One region of the Gracilibacillus salinarum genome, then DNA from elsewhere that is predicted to be linked to it. Evidence: predicted binding sites of a transcription regulator. Region 1 holds the regulator's gene; the other holds the start of a gene.
What was found. Region 1 encodes LexA, which represses DNA repair genes until DNA is damaged. Its sites were predicted from a motif close to CGAACATATGTTCG; they were not measured.

Region 1 (12,717 bases):
TTCAAATATGATAAATCTGCCAATCTGATTTCGAATATGTATGAAAAATTTTTGTTCTTGTGAGGTGGTTATATCTAAATAGGTTCGTAAATATTTTTGATCTTCTCTCATAATATAACGAAATACTGATTTCCCCATTAATTGCGATTTTTGAAAACCTAACACCTTTTCAATCGAACTTGTAATATAATTTATTTTCCCAGCGTAATCACTAATACAGATAAAATCAAATCCGGTTGTTTCTAATTTATTAAGAATTGGCTTAGGCAAGTCTGCAAGCATGATCGTTTGCTCCGTTTCATCACTTACACTCCTACCATCCGGCTGGTCAGCGAAATTAAGCAAGGTTCTCCCCCCTAACAATTTCAAAATCGTTTTCTAAAAAAGTCTAAACATGCTATAATATCAACGATCTAGTAAATTATATGAGAAATTTAGATAATCATGACTGAATATACGATTCAATGTTATATTACTATATTTTCAAAAAAATTAAAATGTCATTCTTAAGATCAAGAATAAAAAATGGTAGGTGAGGACAAGTTGTCTTTTGAATTCATGTCGTTTATCGTATTATGGACCTTTGTTTTGCTAGGCTTAATTGCCATAGGCGGTTATTTTATGTTTCGTAAGTTTTTAAAGAGTTTACCTAAAGATGATGGAAAATCAGATCTGGATTGGCAACAACATTATATTGACCAATCTATTCATTTATGGAAAGATCCCGAAAAGAAATTTCTCGAGGAATTAGTAGCTCCAGTACCGGAATTGTTCCGCGATGTCGCGAGACAAAAAATTGCTGGCAAGATTGGTCAGATTGCTTTGGAAAAAAAGGAGCATGCAATTACGCAGGAAACCCTTATACAAGGGTATATCATGGCAACACCAAAAAGAGACCATAAATTTTTACGAAAAAAACTGAAAGAAAAAGAAATTGACGTCACCCCATACGAGCAGTTTTTTCAATACTCCCCTGAAGATTACCAAAACAAAAAATACGCAGCAAAGACACGTTAATCACCTGATTACGTGTCTTTGCTGCGTAAAAATTAACGATCACTTGATATTGTCAGTACAATGGTCATAGCAACCCCAATTACCGTCAAATACACTCCCAAATCAAAAAAGAGAGCAGTGGCTAATTCCATTTCACCGAAAATCGGGAAGTGGAAATACCCAAATGTTTGACTTAAAAAAGGCTCTCCAAATAAGAAGGAACCGACAGCTGTTGCAATTGCTATTATTAAGCCGATTGCTAACACCGTACGATAATTAAAAGGCAACACTTTATTAACCGCACGCTCACCATATGCCATGTACATCAGCACAATAGCAGCAGAAGTCATTAACCCACCAAGGAAACCTCCGCCTGGCGCATTATGTCCTGCCAAAAATAAATTGACTGCAAATCCAAATAAGATAAATGAAATTAACACAGTCATTGTTCTAAAAATCAAATCATTTTTCTCTGCCATACTACACCTCCAGCTGAACGCATAATACTAAAAGCCTTGAAAACCGAAAAACCCGGACAGAAAGGATGTTAATTTTGTCATAAGATCAAAGAACAAAAAGAATCCCATGAATATCATCACAGATCCACCTATTTTTACAAGCTTCGGGCCATTTTGGCGTATCCATTTCATTTTACCAATAAAGAAGGCAAGAATAAAGAATGGAATTGCAAAACCGAGTGAATAAGCGGACATTAAGATCATCCCTAATTCTGTATCAGTTGCTGCGAGTGAAATCACTGCCATTAAAATTGGACCAGTACAAGGTGTCCACCCTAACGAGAATGCCATCCCGATAATATAGGAACCGAAAAATCCTGCAGGTCTGTTTTTAAAATGAAATTTTCTCTCTTTCATTAAGAAATCAAAATTTAATGCGCCAACAATTACCAGCCCAAAGAATACAATTAAAATGGCACCAACCTGTCGAATCAGATCATCCCATCTTGTCAGAAATTCCCCGACGAAACTTGTCGTGAAACCGAGCAGGATAAATACACTTGAAAAGCCAATTAAAAAGAATAAAGTATGTAAAACGCTTTTATAATTGAACATAGCTTTTTCTTCTTTAATATCATTTACACTCATGCCAGTAATATAAGATAAAAATGCTGGATAAAGTGGTAATACACAGGGTGAAATAAAAGATAAAAACCCTGCTCCAAAGGCAATAAAAATATTTACTTCACTCAATCTCTCCCCCCAATCCTCTATCTCCCTATAAATATAATAAAACCCTTGCTTAAATGAAGCAAGGATTCTAATTCGACAATTATGTTACAATGCGTGTTTATTTATTATCCATCTGATTGTTCATTGAACGCATCATTTGTTTAATTTTCTTTTGTGACGGTTTTTGTCCCATCTGCATCATCATTGTACGCAACATTTGTTCGTTAATAGGTGGGTTTTTCTTTAAATAGTTCATCATGTATTTTCTTGCGATAAAAAAGCCTAACGCTACCCCAGCAATCAGACAAGCAATCGCAATCAATACGACCCAGATTGTACTCATTCGCTAGTTTCCTCCTTCAACATATCTCTTATACAGTATAGTAAAAACTATCTAATAATACAAGCACTTGTTTCACGTTTATGTAAACATTGGTTCAATCAATTGTTATGCTATATTTCCGGGACTTACTATTAAAAAAACATCAAGTGCCTAAAAGCTACCTGATAAAAAATGGGACGAGGATCAGCTCCATCGTCCCATTTCGCTTCAATAATTAGAATAATTCGTTCACGTGATTGACAACATTCTCTACAGTGAAGCCATATTCTTCAATAATTTTATTTCCATTTGCAGACGCACCAAAGCGATCGATTGAAATAATCTTACCTTCGATACCTACATAACGCTCCCAGCCTAATGATGAAGCCATTTCGACTGCAACACGTTTCGATACTGCACTTGGTAATACAGATTCTTTGTAAGTAGCATCCTGCTTATCAAAGCGATCCCATGAAGGAATGCTGACAACACTTACGTCTTTTCCTTCTTCTTTCAATTGTTTTTGTGCTTTTACAGCTAGCTGAACTTCAGAACCTGTCGCTACAAGAATGGCATCCGGTGTTTCTTTAGAAGCTGGACTTACAACATATCCACCTTTTTTCACACCTTCGTATGCTTTTTCAGCAGTACCATCTAGTGTTGGCAAGTTTTGACGAGTTAAGACTAATGCGGTCGGCTGGGATGTTGATTCAATCGCTAGTCTCCATGCAGCCTGCACTTCGTTTCCGTCTGCTGGACGGATAACGGAAAGATTTGGCATCGCACGGAAAGCGGCTAATTGTTCAACCGGTTCGTGAGTTGGTCCATCTTCTCCGACAGCAATGGAATCGTGTGTTAATACATACGTTACAGGTAGGTTTTGGATGGCTGATAAACGAACAGCCGGACGCAGGTAGTCACTAAATACAAAGAATGTACCACCGAACACTTTTAATCCGCCATGTAGCGCCATACCATTTAACGCTGCCGCCATCGCGAATTCGCGTACACCGAACCAAATATTACGGTTTTCTGGTGTTGCCGCAGAGAAATCTCCAGCATCTTTCAAGTTTGTTTTGTTAGAGCCTGCTAAATCGGCACTACCACCGAATAAAGTTGGAACTGATTTGGCAATAGCATTTAACACTTCACCTGATGTAGCACGTGTTGCCGCTTCATCTTTTCCAGCTTCATATACTGGTAATTCTTTTTCCCAACCTTCAGGTAATCTCTTATTGATCGCGTCATCTAATTCTGTAGCTAATTCAGGATGCGCATTTTTATAAGCGTCGAATAGTTCGTTCCATTTCTGCTCTTTCTCTTTACCATTGTCAACAATTTTTGTTTGGAAATCTTGGTAAACTTCTTCTGGTACATGGAATGCTTCGTGTTCCCAGCTATAGAATTCTTTTGTTAAGGCAACTTCTTCCGCACCTAGTGCTGCACCGTGTGAAGCTGCAGATCCTGATTTGTTTGGAGAACCATAGCCAATTACGGTCTTCACTTCGATTAAAGTCGGCTGATCTGTATTTTGTTTTGCTTCAGCAATCGCATTAGAGATCGCTTTCGTATCATTACCATCTTCCACACGAATTACTTGCCAGCCGTATGCTTTGAAACGATCTTCGACATTTTCCGAGAATGATTTATTCAATTCACCATCTAAAGAAATATCGTTTGAATCGTATAATGCAATAAGTTTGCCAAGCTTCAGATGACCTGCTAATGATGCAGTCTCATGAGAAACACCTTCCATTAAATCACCGTCACTAACAATTGCATAAGTGTGATGATCTACCATGTTATAGTTATCTTTGTTGTATTTAGCTGATAGATGTTTCTCGGCCATTGCCATACCAACACTCATAGCAATACCTTGTCCTAATGGTCCGGTCGTTGCTTCTACACCATCTGTATGATGAACTTCCGGGTGTCCTGGAGTTCTTGAATCCCATTGGCGGAATCCTTTAAGGTCTTCGATCGTTACATCATAACCAGATAAATGAAGTAAGCTATAAAGTAACATCGAACCGTGACCTGCAGAAAGAACGAAACGGTCTCTGTTAAACCATTTAGAACTTTTTGGGTTATGGTTCATATGCTCGGTCCAAAGTGTGTATGCCATTGGAGCAGCACCCATTGGTAAGCCCGGGTGTCCGGAATTTGCTTGTTCAATTGCGTCTATCGACAATGTTCTAATTGAATTAATAGACAATTGTTCAGTTTGGTTTGACATGATTTTTCCCCTTTCAATATCCAAAAAATATGTACGCACATCTATAATCCTATAACGAAATACGCTATATGACAAGTATATTAAAGTTAAAACACTTTAATTTTCGTTAGAATTATCAGTTTTTTTTAATGAAATTCAACTTGTATGGTCACTATTTTACAAGTAGTTAAAGAAGAAGTTACCGTTACTTCTTCTTTAACTGCTTTAATTTTTCTGGAGTAACGTCATCACCATTCGGATCAACTACCGTCATTCCTTTTAGTTGGTTTTTAAAAGATTTTCTTACATTTTTTAAATATGCCTCTCGTAAATCCTTTTGTTCTTTTTTTTCTTCTTCTGTTAAACCTTCTGATTTAGATTTTTTCGACAACTCATTTATACGAGCTATTTTATCTTGGGAAAGCATACTATTTACACCTCGATTTCTTTTCCATCATTTTTATTCAAACATGCATGCATGTATTTTACCACGAAAAAAGAGTATACATAACTTGTATACCCTCTCTCTATTTTAATCTTCCTTGATAGACTTTTCAAGTGATTGATATTCCTGATAACGCCGATGGACCGTTGCTTTCGACACATTGTATCCCATTCCTCGCAGGATAGATGCAATTTCTTGAAAGGTCAGATTATTTCGCTTCAGCCGTTTCACTTCTTCGATCGGAAATTGTTTGCGTTCTCTTCCTTTCGCAAGGTGTTGATTGGACAGGTTCTCCGCTGGATTAAATCCGTTATCAACAGCTTTTCTCATGCCCCGTTTTATTTTGGCGTTATGTAATTTGCGTTGGTATTCTTCCACAATCGAGACGATTTGCAACACCATTGAATCCCCTTCTGACAGTTGTAATTCACCATTCTGCGCTAAACAATAAATGGACACATCTAACCGTTGAAGCTGGTGCAGTAAGGCGATCTTCGTATTCCCTCGCCCTAATCTCGTTTCATCCTGAATGAGTAACGTATCTGCTGAGCTGCTTTGAAAGGCCTCCAGCATAGCAAAAATGCCTTCTCTTTCGATTTCATACCCACTCTGCTTCTCTTCTATTACTTGTACGATCTCCATCTCATATCGGGATGCAAAATATCGCAACTCTTCCTGTTGCCGTTTCAGTGAGGTTTCTTGTGAGTCTTTATTTGTACTTACCCGACAATAAATAATGGCTTTGGACATAATACGTACACCTACAATTCTACAAGTTTGTTACTGCTGAAAAATAAAAAAATGCAATTCCTAGTATAAATGCTACCAAATAAAAAATGTCAACTTTCGATATATTTTTTAACAACTTGCATCCCTCCCAGAACCTTTGTTCGTACCTTCATTATACACGAACAGGTGTTCATGTCAACTCTTTTTTTCGAACGAATGTTTGTAATGCTATATCATATATGCTATACTTTGATTAATAAATACTACGTGTTAGGAGATTGAAATATGACAAATCTATCAAAGCGACAAGAGGAGATTTTAGCTTATATTAAAGAACAAGTAGAGTTAAAAGGATATCCACCCTCTGTTCGCGAGATTGGAGAGGCAGTCGGTCTAGCATCAAGCTCAACGGTACATGGACATCTAGCGCGATTAGAGAAGAAAGGATACATTCGCCGAGACCCTACGAAACCAAGAGCAATAGAAGTATTGCCACAAGATGGCGATTTAGAAATTCCTAAGACAGAAGCTACCTTTGCTCCCGTAATCGGTAAGGTAACAGCAGGACTTCCGATTACAGCAGTAGAAAATATTGAAGAATACATCCCTATTCCACATAACGAAATGCACGCAAGCGAACAGTTGTTTGTATTGATTATTGAAGGGGACAGTATGATTGAAGCAGGTATTCTCAATGGAGACAAAGTCATTGTCAAACAGCAGAATACAGCTGAAAACGGCGATATCGTTGTAGCCATGACAGATGAAAGTGAAGCAACGGTAAAACGTTTCTTCAAGGAAAAGGATCATATTCGACTGCAGCCTGAGAACGCGACAATGGATGCGTTAATCTACGATAATGTCAGCATTCTTGGTAGAGTAGTTGGCTTGTACCGCAGCTTATAATAGATTCAAAAAAGCCTTTGGTGAAAATGCCGAGGGCTTTCCTACTCAAAATAATCCTTCTACTCTTTTTTGTTAAAATTTATATTTTTTTCTTTTATTGGTTTGAAGCCTAGTGAAATAGGTAATATAAGTAGCAAAACCTTCTTTCAATTCCAGACATTGGATGCCGACACATCAACTATTTCCACATCACAGCTTACTTACTCCATTTATGACAACTATCTTAATTTCAGTAAATCTAGTAAACTTTTTCAACCTAATCACATACTGTATAGAGAGAGGGTAAACTTTAGAGGAGTGAATAAAATATGGTACAAAACAAGGTTCACTTAATTCCTTATACGATTCAATCGATTGAGGATTCCAAAAATGAGACCCCTGAAGGCGTTCAACTAGTACAGGCTCCCGCCTTATGGGAGAAAGGTTTTGAAGGAGAAGATATCGTCGTTGCGGTGATAGACACCGGAATTGAATCGGATCATCCAGACTTTAAGGAGCAAATTATTGGCGGACGAAATTTCACAAGTGACTATAGTGGAGACCAAGACAACTTTGAAGACAATAACGGGCATGGAACACACGTATCCGGAACTATTGCAGCAAGCCTTAATGGCAATGGGGTTGTAGGCGTTGCGCCAAAAGCTAAAATATTAAGTCTAAAGGCTTTATCGGGCGAAGGTTCAGGGGAATACGAATGGATTATTAACGCAATTAACTATGCAGTTGATTGGCGTGGACCAAATAATGAACGTGCAAGGGTCATCTCCATGTCTTTAGGTGGACCGAATGATATCCCTGAGATGCATGAAGCCATTCAAAACGCAATAAATCATGATGTATCTGTCGTTGTCGCTTCAGGTAATGAAGGGGATGGAAATCAGGAAACTCCAGAATATGCTTATCCAGGAGCTTATAACGAAGTCATTAGTGTAGGTGCTGTTAACTTAGACTTAGAGCTTGCTCCCTTTTCGAATACGAATAACGAGGTAGATCTTATAGCGCCAGGAGTAGATATATTATCTACTTATTTAGATAGTAAATTTGCTAAATTATCAGGAACGTCTATGGCCGCTCCACATGTAGCAGGTGCACTCGCATTAATCATTAATTTAAGCGAAAAAGAATTCCAAAGATCTGTTATTGAATCAGAGGTATATGCTCAACTTATCAGACGTACCCTTCCACTTGCATTTCAAAAAAGTGCCGAGGGTAATGGCTTTCTTATGCTGAATCTAGTTGACCAATTAGATAGAATCAATGCTCCCCATGTAAAGGAAACAAATAGAACTTCAAAGAATTAAACAATCATTTTCCAAGCAACAATGGTAACATCAGTTCCGGTAGGATGCTAGCACCTACCTTTCTATCCATTTCTTATGTCATAAAGAAAGGGGAAAATCATGAACAAATTGGAAAGTGAAAAATTAAGTCACACGCTAATGAAATTAAAGGTTAATCAAAACAAAAATAAAAATACAAACGAATACTATGACAAAGAAGAAGATTTACGTCTTATCAAGGCATATTACCAGCACATTAACTTTGATAAAAAAAACTCCCCCAACTTATATGAGCAACTAAACCATTTAACGACAAGCACACATGAAAACCAACTACCCTATAATTCCGAAACACGCGACTACCTTTATTCAACAGTCGACCTTCATTTGGATGGCAACCTGAAAAGTATCTATTCAGGAAACCACAAAGATCCTGAACAAACCATAAAAGAAGATCATGAAGCAGTACAAATTAGAAAACAAGCGTTTCAAAATTTGGCAAGCAATAAAACGAAAGATGATAATACTTGGATAAAAACAGTAGCTAAAATTGAACGCCAAAACATGTTTAATTGTGAACATGTTGTTCCTCAGTCATGGTTTGATGAAGATAATCCAATGAGAGGTGATCTGCATCATCTTTTCACATGCGATAAAACATGTAACTCGACCAGATCTAATTACCCTTATGTAGATTTCGAGGACTACACACCAGAGATGAATATTGAAACAATAAAAACACAATGCGGAAAATACGATGAAGAAAAGTTTGAACCTGAAAGCGGAAAAGGTGTGGTTGCCAGAGCGACATTATACTTCTTAATTAGATATCCTGGGATAGTTAGTCAATACAACGATAAGGATATTGACACCCTGCTAAACTGGCATCAAACTTTCGAAGTATCCATTTACGAAAAACACCGTAACAAAGAAATCTACCATATTCAGAAGAATAGAAATCCACTTATTGATTTTCCAGAATACGCGGACAAAATTAATTTTAAGCTAGGTAGAGATTGTCCTTAACACACGTTAAAAGCCTTCTCGCTTTCTCTACATTTTTAACATGTAATAAGATCGTTCTCGTAGGAGAACGATCCTATTTTGCGTTAACAAAGGCAGTATGGCAAAATGGTAATTTTGATATAGATTATCTGCTTAGCAAAGCTCCGGAAATAGGCTCCGCGTCCTGCGGGCACGGAGTGGTTGGCCGAAGCGGTATTCCAGCACATGAATCATTTCAAAATTATCACTAAGCAGCTAACATAAACCATATTATAAGTACTCATTTTCTTGTTCGGCATGATTACTTCTATGACTGTACTTATAGACTTTAAGCTTATAAAACAAGAATGCTAAGTTTTTCAAATATGGATAGATAAATCATTTTATGGTAAAAGATTAAGATATATAAATAGAAAAACCCCGACACCAACAGTGCCAAGGGTTTCTGCTTATTAATAAGACTGGATATATTGTTCTCTTTCCCAAGGGTGTACTTGCGTACGGACTACATTTTAATAGGAAGAAACTCGGTATATTTATATTAAATGCTTGATAAATTAGCATTTTAAATTATTGATTAAATCAAATAATGTCACCTTTTTTCAAAATTCGTGGGTGGCTCGTGGGTGTTTCGTGGGTGTAAAAATAGCGACAAATTTACGTATCCGTACAGGTTTATACTTTTACAATTAGCACCTACCGAATAGTAGGTGCTAAGCTTTTATTCAAAATTAATGTCATAGTCTAGTTTTTCGGCTATTGTTTCATAAGTGTCCATTTCCTCAACATAGGAAAACACAACCCTTAGATTTTTAATATCAGAATCTTTTAATATATAACCCTGTACATATTCTTTTTTTACATTACCTAGATATTCACCATCAACGAAATTCCCTAAAAACTCTTCACTAGCCGCCTCTATTTGTTGCTTATTGTCTGTAACAATACTATCTATCCCGTAAAAAATTATGTCCTTATCGCTAGTATTTTCTACAATCATTCGAATTTGAAGAAAATCAAATTCATCATCTGTGACATCTCCAAAACGAGATGCTTGATTCACTATATTACTTGGAATATCAGACCATTTTAAAATTTTTGCATTTACAAAGTTTATTTCTAAAGGACCATGCTCTATCGTTTCATTGATATTGGCTATTTTAAGTAATTCAACTTTACCGTGTTGATCTTCAGAAATATCTCCTACTTCTGTCAGTCTCCCTTCTTGTTCAATATCTTCTTGGGTTCTGGCGTTTTCAGTTTCTTTATTCTCGTCTTCTTCCTCATTACCAGTATCGTTTGCTTCTTCTCCTGTTTCGACTTCTTCACTTTGACTTTGATCATCAGCTTCAACCTCACCACTCGTATTATCACTAGAACAAGCTACAACAAATAACAGTAATAAAATCAATATGTACTTCTTCAATTTGATCTCCCCCTAGTCTTTTATAAACATTCTAGCATTATTTTCCTATATGTAAAGATGACTAAATATTATAAAAGGCACCTGCATTTTAAGTAGGTGCCTTTTAGTTTAACTTCTTCTAAGTATATTTGGAAAATCACGTTTTGCAGAAGGTTCAAATTCATCTACATGAAATTTCCCAGCTTTTATATCATACATATTATCTAGAATATAGTTTCGTAGTCCATCATCTCTCAAATGCTCTACATCCTCTTCAAAACAGAAGAAGTTTTTCTTCAATTGATGATCATATACCTTTATTAATATTGAATAATCTTCAACATCTACCGTTGTCTTTATTTCTAATTTAATTTTTACATCTACCATATGTTTACTCTCCTTTTCCAACACGACATATTTACTATTTCGACAAAAATTAGAATTTCCCTTCCATAAAATTCAATTTGCGTCTTTTTTGTTATCAGGTATATAATAAGAACAAACGTTCTTGTGATGAGGTGAAAAAAAGATGAGGAATATAAGTGAAGAAGAATATAAAATTGGATCACGTTATTTATTTTTATCTATGGCCATACAAGTAATACAGAAGGATTTAGAAAAATTACGCAGCCAAACTATCTTCAAGATCAACGAACCGTATATAAGATTGCTTGAAACAATCGAGAAAAAAGCCATTGAGGAAAGACGTAAGTTAAAGATAAGAATTAGCCAGGAAAAAATCGCTGTGCTGGAAACTAATCAGACAGATACATTTACAGAATACACCTTTTATTGTAAAGGCAAAGAAGAAAAACGAAATTATTTTAAGCCAGCTATTCGTAAGAAAGTGTTAGTTATTTTAGAGGAGTATTTTGAGAAGGCTGAAATGAAGGAATAGTCCTTACCATTCAAAACTATATTGGACAGTAAGGACTTAATCTTAAAGATAATTAATTCATTATAAATTTTCTGGATGCTGCTTCATGGCTTTCTCATCCCATTCCGAAGTTTTTAATCCTGTACCATACATTACCATTTTTCTAATAGAATTTATATAAAACGAAATTAAGATAAATCCAAGCAACGTCTGCAAATTAGCAAACTGCAGAAAAAGCTGAGCATACTTAGGGGATTCCTCGGCTAACTGAGTTATCGGCATACCCTGCCCCAAAGCTAAAAAGTAGTTCATGCCTATTTGCACAACTGATACAACTAAAAAAAGGCCTAATAAACTTATTAATACTATTGCTTTAGAAATAGGAGAATAATCAATACCTGGCAACCTGAATCTTTTACCAATTGAGTAAATACACTCAGTTAATGCTAAGAATATAAGTAATATTACAATAATCCAAAAAGGAATACTAAAAACAGCAGTAACAATATTTCCTATTATTGCCCAAAACGACAAATGCTTTATGTCTTTAAACATGTCATTTTCAATTTGTTCTTTTGCAAGAAGAGTAGATTCTTTAAAAAAAGGTTGAGAAAGAAACATGGTAGCAACCACCTTACTATAGGGCTTTTTACTAACTTTATGCTCCCTTACATTGTTTATATTCCCTTTTTCTGCTTTTTTACTCCCGATTCCATCTGAAAAATCAAACTCATTAATTATCTCTATGTATTCTACTTTCGAGGTTATCATTTCTGACATTGCCGAAGGGGATATCCTTTTAATCTTTGAGCTTCTTTTTTTATTTTTATGCAAACGTCTAGGATGAATAGTTTGTAGTTTACCATCGTTCTCTACAGTAAATCGTTCTTTATAATCCACTGCCACCTCACTCAAACTAATCCCCCTCCTCCATGTCTTGTATATAAATTAAATTACTTCCTATAACTTCATCATTGTACTCAATATAAAACTCATAAAACCCTTCTGTCTCTACAGGGAAGTTCTTGAATTTAAATTGACCTTCTATAAAAGTCTTTTTCTTTTCACTTGGAGCAAATTGTTGTTTAATTTTATCTCCTATTTTTTTACCTTTAGGACTTTTAAAGTGGAAATAAAAATGTCTATTATCCCTTTCTTGTAAATTATACTCTAATCCTACAATAACTAAGAATTCCAATTTTTTAGGAAAACTGTCAAATGTTAAAACGTCAAAAACATTATGATATGTATTGGTTCCATCATCATGCATGGTTATATCTTTGCAAAATGTAATGTTGTTTACTTTAGCATACCCCATTAGATCACTTCCATAATTTATGTATTATT
Region 2 (12,717 bases), 130 kb from region 1:
TGAACGTAGCACCTATTTGACAGCCGGTGAATAGGAAACTGATATTTAATAACCACTTATTCTGGCTTAATGTTATCGGGGTGACAGTGTTATAAATGAAAATAATCAGTAACGGTCCTAGTATCCACGGCAATGGGATGTGCGCGAAATACAATAGGACTGCTCCAAGAAATGCTAGTAAATACATGATCAATAATGAGATAAGTTGTTTGTACAATATTATCAACCTTCTAGTAAAGAAAACTCCCCGTCGGTACACGGGAAGCTATTCGAATAATGGCAGGAACTCTTCCAGTCCCTCGTTCTTTAATTGATCTTTCGGTATAAACCGCAATGCTGCAGAATTAATACAATACCGCATACCACCTTTATCCATTGGACCATCATCAAATACGTGCCCCAGATGTGAATCTGCATGGTCACTTCTTACTTCTATTCTACGCATGCCATGGGAAGTATCCATATTCTCGTTAATCGAATGGCGATTTAACGGTTTAGTAAAGCTTGGCCAACCACAACCTGCATCGTATTGATCCTTTGAGGAGAATAATGGTTCACCACTTACAACATCAACATATAGCCCTTCCTGCTCGTTATTCCAGTACTCATTCTGAAATGGACGCTCTGTTCCATTTTCTTGCGTTACATGATATTGAACTGGTGATAGAATTTTTTTTAATTCATCTTTGGAATAATGTTTGCCCCAGTGCTTTTTGATAAAATCCGCTCGTCCTGACCCTTTTTTATAAAGCTGATAGTGAAAGTTTTGTTTTTTGTAGTAATCCTGATGCTTTTCCTCTGCTGGGTAGAATGGTTTGGCTGGCAGAATATCTGTCACAATTGGCTGATTAAATTTGCCACTTGCTTCTAATGCTTGTTTTGATTGTTCCGCTAGTTCTTTTTGTTTTTCATTGGTATAATAAATCGCCGTCTTGTAAGATTCACCACGATCATTAAATTGACCGCCAGGATCTGTGGGATCTATCTGTTGCCAGAAAAGTTCTAACAGCTTCTGATAAGAATATATGTTGGGATCATACGTAATCTCGACTGCTTCACGATGACCTGTTGTATTTGTGCAAACTTCTTCGTATGTTGGATTGGGCTTGTCTCCTCCTGTATAACCAGAAACAACTTGCAGAATTCCCGGTTGTTCATCAAATGGCTGCACCATACACCAAAAACAGCCACCTGCAAAAATTGCTTTTTCACTTGATTTCTCTGCCATGTTAAAGCCTCCTGTTCGATCGATTCTACTTTCATTTTGCTCCTAGAATCTTAAAAATGCAAGTGGTCTGTTTTAAGCCTATCGTTATTTAAATAAATAACTTTGGTTGTGATTTTGCTGTTGTTCGCTTTCTGTTCGCATTTGATTGTCTGCGTTCATCTCTTGATCCGGTGATATCAAGTTCATCATCTTCATCCGCTTGGGTATCAACCGCTAAATCTGTTGATTCTTCATCTTCATCATCATTAATTTCGCTTAGTGCTTTCATCATATTGATAAGTTTCGGGGCATTTTTGATCATAGGTCCGTATTCTTTTATTAAAGGTGTTGCTTGTTGAGCCACTTTCAATACTTGCTGTACATTATTTAATGTTCCCATTAAATTACTCCCGCTGCCAGCTCCTGCATTTGATGCCAAGTTGGAGATTTGTGATGCAGATGACGCTTGGGAAGGCAAGAAACGTTGTAACAGGCCTTGTAATCCGCTTGGGTTATTAACTTGATTAGGCATCGGCGGCATTGGTCCTCTTGATTGAAATCCAGGAAAATAGCCACCGCCACCTGGTGGCATTTGTTGCATAGGAAATTGCGGTGGTTGGTTTGGTGGACGAAACATAAACATCCTCCTTTTCGATATCATTTCGTAATACAGTATATGTGACTATCATCATCTTGTTATAGGCTGTGATCATTTTTTCGAGATATGTTGCAATGGATGCTATCCAAACACAACAACAAAAGAGACTTGATGATGATCAAGTCTCTTTTACCTCTCGTGTATAAAAACAGATTAATTGGTGAGCACACTATTTCCTGGGCAAGCGCATGTTTTGACAATATATACACGATGAACCGTTGTTAGGCTATGAAAAAACATGATATTAGTCGATTTTAAAACTTGCAGTGGAGCCTTCCGGTGAGGATTCGACAATTAGTTTCGCCTTAATTTCCTCTTTTAATTGCGCTACATGGGAAATGACGCCAATAACGCGGTGATCACGTTGCAAGTCTTTCAAGCAGGCAATTGCTTGCTCAAGTGATATTTCGTCTAATGTTCCAAATCCCTCATCAATGAATAATGTATCCAACTGAACGCCGCCTGCATAGGATTGAACAATATCTGCCATACCTAATGCTAAGCTCAGAGATGCTTTAAAGCCTTCCCCACCCGATAAAGTCTTGACCGATCTCTTTTTACCTGTATAATGGTCGAGCACTTCGAGATCCAATCCGCTCTGCGCTCCTCGTTTTGCTAATTCTTCACTTCGAATTAACTGATAACGGTGATCGGACATCTTATCTAGCCTTATATTCGCTTGCAACAGAATTTCGTCTAGGAAAGTCGACAATACAAATCGTTCAAATGATAATCTTGCTGTATTATCTCCTCTAGCAAGATCCGCTAATTCCCCGATATGATAATAATCCTTATTCAATCCTTCCATTTCCGCTGTCAGTTTATTCGTTCTCCGAATGATATCAATAAGCTGGTTCCGATACAATTCAATGGACTGCATATGCTTGGAATGTTCATCCTTTTGCAGTTGCATTGTCGCCATTTGTTCACGTATAACTTCAAGGTCTGGTTTTTCACGCTCACGGATCCATTCTTCCAAGCTATTTAGCCGATTTGCCTGTACATTCTTTTGTTCATAAAAATGGTTTATGTCTTGCTCCATTTGTAGTTGTTTATCTGTTGCAAGTAAAGCTTCTTTATAGCTTGCTTCGTTATCAAAATGATAGTCTGCTAGCGTTTGCTGCCAAACGGACTGCTGTTCTTTGTATTTCTCTTCTAATTGCTGATTATAAGCAACCGCCTCGTTATATTTGGTCTCTTGTTTATGTTTATCTGCTAATGCTTGTTCATAGTCCGCTTGTACTTGTTTCCACTTGCTCTGCATACTTTGTAAGGTTTCTTCTAACTGTTTCACTTGCTGTTTAAATGCTTTAGCTGAGTTAATATCATGGGGTAATTGCTCCAATAGTTGAGCGTATTTAGCATGAACTTGTTGATAATCGCTCTCTAACTGTTTCTGCTTATTTTGAAGGTCGACAGTATTTTGCTTGATCTGCGTATAATCTGCTAATCTACTGGACATCTGTTTCTCCTTCTGCTGTTGCTGCTGCCACGTTGCATATGCTTGCTTGTGAGCTTGTCTCCTGTCGCGCAGATCTTCCATTATTTGTTGTTCGAGTTTCTGCAATTCTGCCTGCGTTATTTCTTGTGTTGTTTCTGCTCCGATCGTACTTAACAAACGATTCACAATTTGGCGTTTTCCCTCGCCTTGTTCCTTTATTTGCAATAGTTTCATTTGCATATCGTTCGCCTGGTTCTGCACATCTGTTAACTGTTTCTTCTCAATCTCCAGTTGTTCTTCCGAAATTTCTTGCTGACTATTAGCGGCTGGTGATGGGTGGTGCTGTGATCCGCAAACCGGACAGGCCTCTCCAGCCGCTAAAGATGCAGCTAGATCACTGGCAATGTGATCTTTTCGTTCTTGTTCCAATTGATTACAATGGGTGGTCTGTTCATTAACCTTCTCCTGTAATTTTTGCTGTACACGCTGATATTGCTGATAATCTTTTCTTAAAAGTTGCAGCTGCTGATACTCAGTCTTTAACTCTTGTATTTCCTGAGCTTGACGGACATTCCGTTCTAATTGATGCTCTATTTTTTGCAATCCTGCTGATGTCTCATGTATCGCATCTTTTAGACGGTAATTTTCATCTCTCAGTTTTTCAAGTTCTGCAACTTTTTTCTCGGAATCGGTTAGTTCTTGCGTTATCTGTTGTCGCTGTTGATCAAGCTTATGACGTTTTTGAGAAATGGTTTCGAATTCATCCATTTTGCCCAACAGTTGTTGTTGCTCTTTCAACTGAAATTGTAATGATTCCCGCTCTGGCTCGTTTTTTTGTTCCTGCTGATAGGATTCTTTGATTTGTGTATACCGAGACTGATTTGTGTCTAATTGCTGCTTAACAGTGGTTAGTGCATTCAATTGTTGCTGCCATTCTTGTTTTCGTGTTTGTAATAATGTTTCAACTGGTTTTATCTTATCCGCGGTCTTCGCTAATTCCAGTCTTTCTGTTCTTTGTTTTATTTCAGGTTCTATTTCGGCTAATCGCTTTTGTTTAAGCTGCAATTGTTCATATTCGGTAAAATAGTCTACTAATTGTTTTTGCTGATAGTATTTTTCCTGCAGCTTTGTTAATTCCTCTGTCATTTGTTCTAATTGGTGGTTACCATTTTCTATCTGTTTATCCGTTGCAAGAAGGTGGTCTTCTAATTGTTCCTTCGTCTTGCTTGCTGATTGCTCATCAACGGTGCCTTCTGGAAGTTTGTCCAATTCTTGCTGGTGCTGCCATTGTAATTTGTTTATTTGCTCTTTTAATTCGGCAGATGCTTCTTTTAATTTTTCTGTAATATTGCGGTAAAGATAAGTGCGGAAAATTTTCTGCAATACTTCCTCCCGCTCTTTACTATTTTCAGAAATTAACTTACGGAATTCTCCTTGTGGAATCATGATCATTTTCTTAAATTGTTCATAATCTAATCCGATCATCTGTTCCAGTGTTTCATTCACATCTTTAATTTTGGATACCAGTAACTCCCATTCGTCCTGCTGATTGTACATATATAAGCTGGCACTTGCTACTTCTTCTGTGTACCCTTCTCCTCTGGACTTTGGTTTCAATTGTTTGGGACTTCTTGTTACCTGATACTTCTTTCCGTGTAATAAGAAGGTGAAACGAACGTTCGTTTGATCAGCAACTTCTGCAAAATGGCTGCGAAATGCTTCCTGATCTCGATCAGCACCGCTTGCTCTGCCATATAAACCGAAACAGATAGCGTCAAAGATCGTCGTCTTTCCTGCACCGGTAGGACCTGTTATTAAAAAAATTGGTTCAGCACCCAGTTCTGTAAAGTCGATATACTGTTTCTCGCGATAAGGACCGAATGCTGTCATTTCTAATTGTAATGCGCGCATCTTATTTCCCCCTTTCGTCCGTCATGACTTGATGAATGACTTGTTTTATATATGTTTCACGTTCTTCAGACAGTTCTGTTTTCTTGATTTCTTTATAAAAGGCAGCAAATAATTGCTCATGCGTCATTTCTTGCTTCTCTTTAATGGACTGCAGTTCTTTTAAAGATTGATGAACATAAGAATTCTTCCGCTCTAAACGGAGAATATTCGGATAGAGCTTACGGAGCTTTGTGACTGGATCCATAATTTGTCCGTCATCCAGTAAGCGTATCTGCACATAATCTTCTGTCGGCTCTGCAATTTTTCCATCTAGCAGATCCTGAAAATAGCCTTCCAGCACACGTAAATCTCTTGGCGCGTGTAATGGGATGGTCGATAATTGCTTGTCCTCATTTGTTAGTTCGAGCAAGGTAACGGATTTACGATGATTGGCTTCAGAAAAAGAATATTTCATTAGCGACCCACTGTAACGGATATACTCACTTTTGATTTTTTGTGGCTGGTGTAAGTGCCCTAATGCTACGTAATCGAATGCATCAAAGAGGCTTGCGTCAATATAGGGAGTCCCTCCAATCATGGTCAATCTTTCTTCCGATTCTGACTCCATCCCTCCTGCGATAAATGCATGGCCAACTAGTAGATGGCGTGCGTCCGGGTGCTCTGTCATCTTTTCTTTCAATTGAGCAATAATACATTCCATAGCAGCTTGATGCGTTTGGATGGTGTCATCCTGGAAATATGCTTTTACTTGCTCTGGCTCGACATATGGGACCATATGGACATACACATCACCATCAGTGTCCTGTAAATGAACAGGGTGAAAAATATCTTCAATCCTGGTCGCTACATATAATTGTCTGGAACGAAATAAGCTCGCACCAAATCCAAGACGGTCTGGGCTGTCATGATTCCCTGAGATCGCTACAATCGGTATCTCTAATTCAACGGATACCTTCGTTAAGAATGCGTTTAATATATCTACTGCTTCGCGCGGAGGTACAGCACGATCATATAAGTCTCCTGCTATAATCAGAAGATCAGGCTTTTCTTTCTCCAAAATAGTGATAAGCTCTCTTAACACCTCTCCCTGGTCCTCTGTCATATGTAAACCATGAACGATTTTGCCTAAATGCCAATCTGCTGTATGAATAATTTTCACCTAACACGCACCATCCTTTCCATATTTTACTTGTTATTATACACGAACAAATGATCGAAGTCTATTGAAATAGAACATCTGTTTGTGTAAACTGATACTGAGGTGATGACATTGATGAATGATCGAGGTAATATAAAATGGGCATCTTTAATGTTACCGGAGCACGTAAAGATGTTGCAAGATTTTTTTGCTGAGGAAGATTCGGTAGATCCTTCCATATTAAATGAAGCGGACTTGGCAGAGATGGAGCATACCATTCAGGAAGCCATGCACACATCCGCTGAAATTGAAATAGACTATGTCGATAATAGCATGAACAAATCGGTTACAGGTACGATTACAAAAGCAGATGTAACAAACAGAAAGTTGGACCTGCTAACAACGAAGCAGATAAAGCAAAAATTACAGTTAAATCAGATCGTTTCTCTTCGCTTTCGACATAAGTAAAAGCCATGAGCATCACCTCATGGCTTTTCTTCTTCTATATAACTATCCCAGAGACGGTCAAATGCTGAGATCGCCTCAGGAAATGGTGTGTGCCATTCCAAATAACGGCTAATATCATCATAATCAGCAGAATGCTTTGGAAAATCATGTTCATAAAACATCCAGTCTGCTAATTTTCTAGCATCATCTAATTGTTTATTTCCCCGATAACGCATCATAAAGTGATAAAAAGATTTCATTGTATTCGCCCATCCTCTTTATTCATTTTCCATGAATTCACGATGTTTGTCTTGTTTTTTTCGATAAACCATTCTTGATAACATGATACTGATTTCATAAAGGATAATTAGCGGAATGGCCACAACGATTTGCAAAATAAAATCTGGTGGCGAAATCATCGTACCGATAATAACCAAAATGAAATAGCCGTATTTTCTTGTTTTTGATAAGAATTGAGGTGTAACGATCCCTAAACTCGTTAGAAACATCGTGATTACCGGTACTTCAAAGAATACAGCAAATGGTAAGGTCACTCGAAAAATAAAACGGAAATAATTCTCGACTGTAAACATCGTTTCAAACATTCCATCATTTAACGACAGAACAAATGGTAAGATCAGTTTGATAAAAATATAGTAGCCGAATGCAAGTCCTGCTAAAAATAATAGAAATACAACTGGAATATAAATTAACGAAAGTTGTTGCTCACGCTTCGTTAAACCAGGCCTGACAAAAAACCATATTTGGATGCAAAGAAAAGGTAATGTTCCAGCAAGTGCCACAATAAAGGCAATCATAAAGATAACCCAAATAATTTCTTCAGGTGAGATGAGATTGAGTGTTATGTCTATATCATTCAGGAAGAAATTACGAATATCATCTACAAAGTACAACCCGCCGATAAAAAATAATATAAAAATAAAGGCTGTCCATAATAAACGATTTCGTAATTCGGCAAAGTGTTCGAGATAACCCATCTCTTTTTCATTTGGTAATGATTTATCTTCCTCCATTTTCAACGTCCCTTCATCGTCAGACAGTGTACCAAAGGCAATCCCTGTTTCAAAAAAGAAACAGGGATTCTACGTTTCCTATGTAAGTAACCGAAACATTCCGGCCACGTTTGTACCATGCTGTTCTTATTTTTCTGATTTGTCCTTGTCATCATTCATGATATCATTCGTTGCCTTCTTGAATTCCCGCAGTGAACTGCCCACTGCTTTACCGATTTCCGGTAATTTAGAAGGTCCAAAAATAACTAAGGCAATGATTAATATTAAAATTAGCCCAGGAAAGCCAATATTAGATAACATGTCGTTCACCTCATTATAGGATTACTTCGTTGTATCCGTATCATTCTGTTCTTTCTCATCATCTGTCAAATCACGTGCTGATTTTTTGAATTCCCGTAACGTGTCCCCTGTTGCTTTACCGATTTCGGGTAATTTCTTAGGTCCGAAAATGATTAAAGCAATAATCAGGATCAATATCAGTCCAGGAAAGCCAATTTGAGATAGCATAAATACGCGCCCCTTTACTATCAAGATCTAAATATCTTTAATGTCTCACCATAAATCCTTTATTGATGGCAGCCTCACTTTATTTCTTATCTTATCACGATTTGAATGCCTTGTCTTTATTAACGGTAAAAATATTATGAATTTTTCCGATCATACGTGATGAAATAGTAGTCATAGTTATTGTTTTCGTCTTTTATGCCTTTTTCTTTCTTCGTCTGGTGCCAGTCGGACTCATCAAATTCAGGGAAAAATGTGTCACCATCAAACGCTTCGTCAATATAGGTCATATAAATACGGTCGGCGAATGGTAATACTTGTTCGAAGATATACTCTCCACCAATTACAAACCATTCCTTGTCAGGTTGTTCTTCATTTAATTGTTGTATGTCTGCAATTGAGTGAATCACCTGACTGTTTCTAGCAGTATAATCCTTATCTCTTGTTACAATAATATTATCCCTTTTTGGAAGTGGACCATTCATGGATTCAAATGTTTTACGCCCCATAATGATTGTTTGGTTCATCGTTACATCTTTGAAAAATTTCAGGTCCTTTGGCAGGTGCCAAGGTAAATCATTGTCTTTGCCAATTACTCGATTACTACCCATTGCAAATAATAGTGAAATCATCGTTATTCCTCCTTACATTATACAGCGACCGGTGCTTTAATTGCAGGGTGCGGTTGATAATTTTCTAACGTAATATCTTCTAGCTCGATATCAAATAACGATACACCTTCCTTAATATGTACAGAAGGTAAAGCTCTCGGTTCACGTGATAGCTGCTCTTTCACCTGATCCATGTGGTTGGAATAAATGTGCGCGTCACCGAAAGTATGGATGAATTCCCCTGGCTCTAAACCACATTCTTGTGCTACTAAAAGTGTTAATAATGCATAACTTGCAATGTTAAATGGTACGCCTAAGAAAATATCGCCACTGCGCTGGTAAAGCTGGCAGCTTAACTTCCCGTCTGCAACATAGAATTGAAACATCGTATGGCAAGGCGGTAATGCCATCGTTGGCACATCTTCTGGGTTCCAGGCCGAAACAATATGTCTTCTTGAATACGGATTTTGCTTGATGGCTTCTATTACTTCTTTAAATTGATCAATCGTCTCGTTTTGCGATGTTTGCCACTGTCTCCATTGCTTCCCGTAGACAGACCCAAGATTACCATATGTTGCAGCGAATTGATCGTCTTCTACTATTTGCTTCTTAAATAGTGCCATCTGTTCATCATATTGTTGCTTGAAGGCTGGATCTGTTAGAGAACGGTGACCAAAATCATCCATATCAGGACCTTGGTAATCCTTACTTTCGATCCAATTTTTAAATGCCCATTCATTCCAAATATTATTATTATGCTGCAACAGATAACGGATGTTCGTATCGCCTTTCATAAACCAAAGTAATTCACTGACAATTAAACGAAAAGGAACTTTTTTCGTTGTTAATAACGGAAATCCTTCAGCTAAATCAAAGCGCATTTGATGACCGAAAATGGAATATGTTCCGGTATTGGTACGGTCTTCCTTGGATGTACCTTCTTTTAATACTTTTCTACATAAATCTAAATATTGTTGTTCACTTTTTGACATCAGTCGTCTTCCTTCCTCGGTACATATATTACAAATTCGTAACAAACATCACGAAAAATCATATTTCCCCCATTTTAACATAAATTTTTCGTAAGTAATAATTTCGCAAGGGGTGGTTTTATGATGTTACAGGATCAATTGGCACGGGTAGTAAAACACTCCGTCGCATACAGCTTTGCATTTAGCCAACCTTTTATCTTTTATATTGATGCTTATCCAATGATGCAAAACGATGTGTTAGAACAGGCTGACATCAAGTATGGTATGCAGCATGAAGCTGTTCGCATGCTTCAGCATAAATTGCAAAAATTATCGTACTATGACTCATCGGTTGATGGAGAATTTGGGATTCTAACGGAATATGCGCTAAAGAAATTTCAGCAAGACAACTTCCTTGAACAGACAGGCAAATCGGATAAAAAGACGATTCAGGCAATACTAGACAAAGAAGAGCATTATTACCAAAAACGTTTAACAAAAAGCGACCTTGTATTCTCTATGGGAGAAAGCAGCCAGCAAGTATTACACATACAGGAAGCTTTATTGTACTTCGGCTATTACCGCGCCAATCTGGACGGAATATATGGTGAGAAAACGGAAGCAGCTATTGAAGCCTATAAGCAGGATAAAGGGCGTGAAATACACCATATCGAAGCAGAAGTAAAGGAAGAAAAGGTCGAAGCAAGACAAATCGCAGCAGTAGAAGTAGTTAATGAGCAAGCACAATCAACGGAACCTGCTAAGGCTGATTCAGAGCCAGGCGAGGAAAAAGAAAAAACAACAAAGAAAATGGCTCCTGCTAAAAACACTGTTACTGTCAGTGGCGTTGTGGCTACTGCCAAGAACTATATGGGAACTCCATATGTTTGGGGCGGTACCTCTACTTCTGGATTTGATTGCAGCGGTTATTTGCAATACGTATTCCAACAGCTTGGTGTATCGTTACCACGTACCGTCAGTGACATGTGGAACGCTACGAAACCAGTTGATCAGCCAGCAGTTGGAGATATAGTCTTCTTCCAAACATATAAGCCAGGTCCATCTCATGCTGGTATTTATATTGGTAACGGCCAATTTATCCATGCCGGAGAATCCAACGGTGTGGCAATCAGTGAGATGGATAACAGCTATTGGTCTCCACGATACTTAGGTGCAAAGCGGGTTCAGCTACAATAGATCAAAAAAGTCTATTTGTTTTGGATGTAATCCTTCATAATTAATATCTAATAGTGTTAACAGCTGTTTAGCATTATCTGCTGCGTCCCCACCTGAATTATTATTGAACAGAATCGTAATCTCGCTCACCTGCTTTTTAAGTAATTGAATGCGTTCTGCCCATTGTTGTAACTCTGTTTCATTGTAACGATAGAGAAAACGAACTGCACGCCAATCTTCTTGACCGTGGTTATTCCATCCATGGACATTTCTCCCATGGAAACGAATTAACGCACGGTCATTTGTTGTGTCGGTGACAATCGGAATCGATCCTTGTCCAGCTTGTGGTTCGTCACAGATTGTATGTGTTACCTGCAATTGTTTAAGGAAATCTATCGTTTCTTGCTGGTGACCTTCATACCAGGAGCGATTCCGAAATTCTATTGCAGTCGGGATATCCCCCATCCATTGCCTGATTTTTTTAAGTTTTTCAATATGCCGTTGTTGGACATCAAACCATGGCGGAAATTGAAAAAGCACACTATTTAATTTGCCTGCTTCGATTACTGGTTGTATAGATGTAATAAACGCTTTTACTATTTCTTTTGCTTCACGATTTGTTATTTTTTTTCGATCGTGCCCAGTTATGGTTTGGAACGCTTTTATTACAAAGGAGAAATTATCAGGCGTCTCCTCTACCCACTTTTGATAATTAGTTTGAGACTGAATAGCATAAAAAGAACTGTCGATTTCTACTACTGGAAAATGCGAACTGTACGATTTCAATTTTTGATTTCTTTCATTACTAGATTTATATAAAGTTGGGTGATCTCCCCATCCTGTTAACCCTATCAAAACAGTCATTTCTTCCACCTCACATCCTTCTACATTACCATTTTTTTCGAGTGATGAAAAGGTTTTAATCGTTGCAGCTAAAGGAATTTTCACCTATCTATATGTTGACGTTTTTGGAAATATAAGCTATAGTTAATGACAAGCAAAGAAGATGTTTTGGGTTCATTATTATCTGGTAGCTTCTATAGAAGTAAATGGATTGGTGATCCTATACTTCTGTGGTTGCTACCTTTTTCGTGATTCCCCATCTTGTTTGTATTACCACGTTATACGTGAAAGCTTTTAGGAGGAAAGATAACATGGAAAACGGTACAGTAAAATGGTTCAATGCTGAGAAAGGCTATGGTTTCATTCAATTAGAAGAAGGCAATGATGTGTTTGTACATTATTCCGCTATCCAACAAGAAGGTTTCAAAACTTTAGAAGAAGGCCAGGAAGTCACATTCGAAATCGTCGAAGGTGAAAGAGGCCCACAAGCAGCTAACGTAGAAAAAAAATAAAATAAATATACCAAAGGCGATGATCACAATCATCGCCTTTTTATAATAAGCAAAAACGTTTACTATTGCCTCTAAATAAGGATCACCAAAAATGTCAATAAATAAAAGTGCTGGTTCTGATAATACGAATTATGTCAACTGGAAGCTATATCGATATGACCATTTTGAAATATTTTACTTGCTTAGGTGAAGCTCTGCAAACTAAAAGCAGTGCTTCTAAGCATTATATTCAAGTATTAGTGTAGGATGAACACTCATGTATAC

Region 2: MUN87_RS02665 (YolD-like family protein) is a predicted target of LexA. The motif match lies at 6,420-6,433, and genes of this name have one in related genera.

Annotation. Positions count from the first base shown of each region.
Region 1 covers NZ_CP095071.1:401,248-413,964, reverse strand. The annotation lists gene MUN87_RS02085 (ATP-binding protein) at 1-345, opposite strand, end outside; gene MUN87_RS02080 (DUF2621 family protein) at 526-1,017, shown strand; gene MUN87_RS02075 (Na(+)/H(+) antiporter subunit B) at 1,050-1,475, opposite strand; gene MUN87_RS02070 (cytochrome c biogenesis CcdA family protein) at 1,503-2,207, opposite strand; gene MUN87_RS02065 (YneF family protein) at 2,305-2,529, opposite strand; gene tkt (transketolase) at 2,744-4,744, opposite strand; gene MUN87_RS02055 (DUF896 domain-containing protein) at 4,929-5,150, opposite strand; gene MUN87_RS02050 (YneB family resolvase-like protein) at 5,256-5,918, opposite strand; gene lexA (transcriptional repressor LexA) at 6,183-6,803, shown strand; gene MUN87_RS02040 (S8 family peptidase) at 7,112-8,104, shown strand; gene MUN87_RS02035 (endonuclease I family protein) at 8,204-9,109, shown strand; gene MUN87_RS02030 (hypothetical protein) at 9,810-10,514, opposite strand; gene MUN87_RS02025 (hypothetical protein) at 10,623-10,880, opposite strand; gene MUN87_RS02020 (YhjD family protein) at 11,023-11,391, shown strand; gene MUN87_RS02015 (hypothetical protein) at 11,452-12,285, opposite strand; gene MUN87_RS02010 (DUF6941 family protein) at 12,287-12,688, opposite strand.
Region 2 covers NZ_CP095071.1:535,184-547,900, forward strand. The annotation lists gene MUN87_RS02640 (AbrB family transcriptional regulator) at 1-217, opposite strand, end outside; gene msrB (peptide-methionine (R)-S-oxide reductase MsrB) at 266-1,228, opposite strand; gene vrrA (VrrA/YqfQ family protein) at 1,317-1,844, opposite strand; gene MUN87_RS02655 (AAA family ATPase) at 2,110-5,217, opposite strand; gene MUN87_RS02660 (exonuclease SbcCD subunit D) at 5,219-6,376, opposite strand; gene MUN87_RS02665 (YolD-like family protein) at 6,491-6,823, shown strand; gene MUN87_RS02670 (YozE family protein) at 6,841-7,062, opposite strand; gene tatC (twin-arginine translocase subunit TatC) at 7,081-7,836, opposite strand; gene tatA (twin-arginine translocase TatA/TatE family subunit) at 7,963-8,136, opposite strand; gene tatA (twin-arginine translocase TatA/TatE family subunit) at 8,158-8,343, opposite strand; gene MUN87_RS02690 (dihydrofolate reductase) at 8,478-8,972, opposite strand; gene MUN87_RS02695 (thymidylate synthase) at 8,990-9,943, opposite strand; gene MUN87_RS02700 (C40 family peptidase) at 10,064-11,119, shown strand; gene MUN87_RS02705 (DUF72 domain-containing protein) at 11,111-11,962, opposite strand; gene MUN87_RS02710 (cold-shock protein) at 12,253-12,453, shown strand.